Regions from separate parts of the Acetobacter sp. DmW_136 genome, predicted to be linked through region 1. Evidence: predicted binding sites of a transcription regulator. Region 1 holds the regulator's gene; the other holds the start of a gene.

What was found. The regulator HrcA, encoded in region 1, represses chaperone genes, less so after heat shock. The targets are predictions, from matches to a motif close to GTTNGCACTCNCNNNNNGNGAGTGCNAAC.
Region 2: groES (co-chaperone GroES) is a predicted target of HrcA. The motif match lies at 1,179-1,207, and genes of this name have one in related genera.

Annotation. Positions count from the first base shown of each region.
Region 1 covers NZ_VHON01000007.1:235,069-237,526, forward strand. The annotation lists gene rph (ribonuclease PH) at 1-330, opposite strand, end outside; gene hrcA (heat-inducible transcriptional repressor HrcA) at 431-1,531, shown strand; gene FKW31_RS04205 (penicillin-binding protein 1A) at 1,628-2,458, shown strand, end outside.
Region 2 covers NZ_VHON01000017.1:5,011-7,468, reverse strand. The annotation lists gene groL (chaperonin GroEL) at 1-738, opposite strand, end outside; gene groES (co-chaperone GroES) at 794-1,087, opposite strand; gene FKW31_RS06850 (dienelactone hydrolase family protein) at 1,298-1,966, shown strand; gene FKW31_RS06845 (cold-shock protein) at 2,110-2,313, shown strand; gene FKW31_RS06840 (ATP-dependent DNA helicase) at 2,332-2,458, opposite strand, start outside.

The DNA of each region.
Region 1 (2,458 bases):
CATTTCACCCAGAGCGTTCAGATCTGTTACCGCGCGCAGGGAGCGGCCAATAAGACGCTGAATTTCCTGCGTGCGACCAGACTGTTTGCCCTTGGCGGCTTCACGGTTGCCGCGTGTGTGGGTGGCGCGGGGCAGCATGCCGTATTCGGCCGTAACCCAGCCGGTGCCTTTGCCACGTAAAAAAGGCGGTACGCGGTTTTCTATACTGGCAGTGCACAGTACTTCCGTGCCGCCAACGCGGATAAGGGCAGAACCTTCAGCGTGATGGGCAAAGCCGGTTTCAATGGTAATGGGGCGCATCTGGTCTGGCTGGCGGCCTGAAGGGCGCATAGAAAGCTCCTTGGTAAAATTAAGATGTGTGGCGCGTATGATGCGCTTTTGTCGGCAGTAAAACTGCACGAATAAGGTATATAAAGGCTATCCAGGATTTATGGATATACGAAGGAGCCCTTGTGTCATGAAGCGTGGTTTGCTGCCAGTAAAAGCTGCTCTGCCTCCGGGGCTGAATGCACGGTCTGCGGCTATTCTGCGTGAAGTGGTGGAAGAATATGTTGCGAGTGGGGAGCCCGTTGGTTCGCGCACTGTGTCTCACAGGCTTGGGCTGCCGCTTTCTCCGGCCACAATACGCAACATCATGGCTTCCCTTACAGAAGCTGGATTGCTGTTTTCCCCCCATACGTCTGCCGGGCGGCTACCTACAGAAAAAGGATTACGGCTGTTTGTAGATGGCTTGTTGCAGTTTGGCGCGCTTTCGGAAGAAGACCAGCGGGTAATTGGCCAATCTCTGGAGGCCAAGGGGCGTTCATTGCAAGATACGCTTACGGAGGCTTCTTCGCTTCTGGCAGGTATGTCCGATGCCGCAGGGCTTGTGGTGGCGCCTAAAGGGGATGGAGGTATCAAGCATATTGAGTTTGTGGCGTTAGGCAGCAACCGCGCACTGGTTATTCTGGTGGGGGCGGATGGGCATGTTGAAAACCGTGTGATTGAAACGCCTCCGGGTATGCCGCCTTCCGCTTTGGTGGAGGCCGCAAATTACCTGAATGCACGGGCCATGGGTGCGTCCTTGCCGGATTTACGCACGCGCGTAAGTTCTGAAATGACGGAAGACCGGAGCATTCTCAACGGTCTAACAGCAGAGGTGGTAGAAAGTGGTCTTGCTATTTGGGATGGTGGCGGAGATGGGCTGGGCGGCACCCTGATTGTGCGCGGGCAATCCCGTTTATTGGCTGATGTCGATGGGCAGGACAGGCTATTGGCCATTCAAACACTGTTTGACCGGCTGGAAGCGCAGGAAACCATGCTGCGTCTGTTGGAGTTGGTGGAAAGATCAGAGGGCGTGCGTATTTTTATTGGTGCGGAAAGTGGGTTGTTTGGGGCCACGGGCATGTCCGTTGTTATGGCTCCAGCCCGGAATGACGCGAACCGGGTTGTAGGTGCTATTGGTGTTATTGGTCCTACCCGCATCAATTACGGGCGTATTGTGCCGGTGGTAGATTATACAGCCCGCCTGCTAGGTGAAATGTTAGGTTAGTAACTGTTTGTGCGTGTGGTCGGAATTCGGCCATGATTTTTATTACAATGCGCAAACAGGGCAGACGATTATGTGTGAGAATGGTAAAGGGCCTGTATGACAAGCGCTCCGTCTTCTGGTGATCCGGGTTTATCTTCCAGCCATTCTCAAGGCAGGCCTCCGCAAAATCGCAGGCCCGATCTGCGCCGCCCACGTTTTCGACAGTGGCGGAAGGTAATTGGAGCAACGGCTGCACTGGCGTTGGTTGGCACAACGGGCGCTGTGGTTCTGCTTTGGTCTCAGTACGAAGGGATTGTAGCTGATCTACCAACGGTAGAGGGCTTACGCTCCTATCAGCCGCCAGTCATGAGCCGCCTTTACGCTGGGGATGATGAGCTTATTGCTGAACTGGCTAATGAGCGGCGTATTTTTGTACCCATCAGCGCTGTGCCAGATAAGGTAAAAAACGCTTTTGTTGCGGCGGAAGACCAGAAGTTCTGGACGCATAAAGGGGTGGACCCCGTTGCTATTGCCCGTGCCGGGCTTACAGATTTAACGCGCGGTAAGGGCAAGCGGCCCATTGGGGCGTCCACCATTACGCAGCAGGTGGCACGTATCATGCTGCTGGGCAGCAATGCGGTGTCTTTCCAGCGTAAAGCCAAGGAAGCTTTTTTGGCCATGCGGGTGGAGCAGGTGCTGCCCAAAGATAAGATTCTTGAAATCTATCTCAACGAAATTTATCTGGGCAGCGGGGCATATGGTATTGCCGCGGCATCCCAAACCTATTTCAACAAGCCGCTTGATCAATTGGATGATGCAGAAGCCGCGTTTTTGGCGGCGCTGCCAAAGTCTCCCACCAATTATAATCCAGTACGTTTCCCAGATGCAGCCAGAGGGCGCAGAAACTGGGTGCTGGAACGTATGGCTGATATTGGTGCCATTACGCAT
Region 2 (2,458 bases), on a different contig from region 1:
CGGACGGCCGGACTGAACAACGGATTCCAGCAGCGGCAGCATGGGCTGCAGGGAAGACAGCTTCTTTTCATGGATCAGGATGTAGGGGCTTTCCAGATCCGCTGTCATCTTTTCCGGGTTCGTCACGAAGTACGGAGAGATATAGCCGCGGTCAAACTGCATGCCTTCAACAACATCCAGTTCTGTCTGGAAGTGCTTGGCTTCTTCAACCGTGATCACGCCTTCGGAGCCAACTTTCTGCATGGCTTCGGAGATCATCTGACCGATTTCAGATTCACCGTTTGCAGAAATCGTACCAACCTGAGCGGTTTCCGCCGGGGTGGTAACTTTCTTAGCGTTCTTCTTCAGCTCTTCGATAACAACGGCAACAGCCTTGTCGATCCCGCGCTTCAGATCCATTGGGTTCATGCCAGCGGCAACAGCCTTGTGGCCTTCACGCACGATAGCCTGAGCCAGAACCGTAGCCGTTGTGGTGCCGTCGCCCGCAATGTCATTGGTTTTAGATGCAACTTCACGCAGCATCTGAGCGCCCATGTTTTCGAACTTGTCAGCCAGTTCGATTTCCTTGGCAACGGAAACACCGTCCTTGGTAATGCGGGGAGCGCCGAAGCTCTTGTCCAGCACCACGTTACGGCCTTTGGGGCCCAGCGTTACTTTTACAGCGTCAGCCAGAATATCCACACCGCGCAGCATACGCTGGCGTGCGTCTGCACCAAACTTTACGTCTTTGGCAGCCATTGAATTTCTCCTGTGAAGATCGTTCTGAAATTAAATAATGCGGATCAGCGCAAAATCAGGCGGTTACCACGCCCATGATGTCGCTTTCCTTCATGATCAGCAGCTCTTCGCCATCGATCTTCACTTCTGTGCCGGACCATTTGCCAAACAGGACACGGTCACCAGCCTTAACATCAAGCGCCACAATCTGGCCCTGTTCATTCCGGGCACCCGGACCAACTGCAACCACTTCGCCTTCCATAGGCTTTTCCTGCGCTGTGTCAGGAATAATGATTCCGCCAGCGGTCTTCTGTTCGCCTTCAAGGCGACGGACAACTACCCGGTCGTGTAAGGGACGAAACTTCGTCATTATGGATCGCTCCACATTCATTTTTGGGATGGTGCCCTTAACAGAAAGCAGCCCCATCCACTTTGTCGCGCGTAACATAACGCCGCGTTACGTTAGCACTCCCACCCCGGGAGTGCCAGAAAAGGAGATAGGTCTGGCCAAAGGCAGAGTCAAGGAATGTGGATAAAGTTTCTTTTTGCTGTAACGTAAGAGCAGATAGGAGGTGCTCGCATGGGTCATATCACTACACTTCAGGCTGCGGATGGACATGAATTTTCCGCGTGGGAAACCGAAGGTAGCCATCATCCTTACACACTTGTGGTGCTTCAGGAAATTTTTGGGGTGAACCACCATATCCGGCAGGTTTGCGAAAACTTTGCCAAGGCCGGATTCCACGTTATTGCGCCAGCTTTGTTTGACCGCGTGCAACGTGGGGTGGAGCTGGATTATTCCACAGCAAGCGTGGAAAAAGGCAAGGCGCTGCGGGCGCAAATTCCGCTTGCTAAAACACTGTTGGATATTCAGGCAGCCGCCTCAGTGTTCAAGCCGCGTAAGGTGGGCATTATCGGCTATTGCTGGGGTGGTACATTGGCGTGGGAAGCTGCATGTAGAACGGATGACTATGCAGCCGCTGTTGGCTGGTATGGGGCAGGTATTGCCGCCAGCCGGAATGAGACTCCGCGTTGCCCCGTAGAGCTGCATTTCGGTGAACAGGATACAAGTATTCCGCATACTGATATTGCAGCCATTCGACAGGCGCGCCCGGAAGTTGAACTTTACGTGTACGACGATGCAGGGCACGGCTTTGGTTGCCCAGAAAGAAGCTCTTTTAATGCCAAAGCTTATCAGGAAGCGCAGGAACGCAGCATTCATTTCCTGAAAAGCAATATGAATCCGTAGTGTTATTTTCCTGTCCTCGTCATGGCCTATTATCGAATTATGATTGACAATTGTGGCTGGTCATGGGGGGATGGGGTATATCCTGAACCGCACACGGTGTGCAGCAGGACAAAACGTTGAGAAGAACAAGGACTATCCCGCTCATGCCGACCGGTACAGTAAAATGGTTTAACGCTACCAAGGGTTATGGCTTTATTGCCCCAGATGATGGCGGTAAAGATGTGTTCGTACATATTACCGCAGTGCAGGCAGCGGGTTTGCGTGGCCTGAATGACGGACAGAAAGTTTCTTTCGATCTGGTTGAAGAACGCGGCAAGCAGGCTGCAACCAATCTGAAAGTAGACTGATTTTTCAGGTAGGGCCGATCAGTTTTGATCGGCCCTTTCTGTATCTGCTAAAAAGGCAGCAAGTTCCCGTGCTGTGTCTGCCAACCCAAGGCGACGAACTTCTACGCCTTCGGGAAACGCGCTGAGCAAGCGGGTAGGGGTGCGC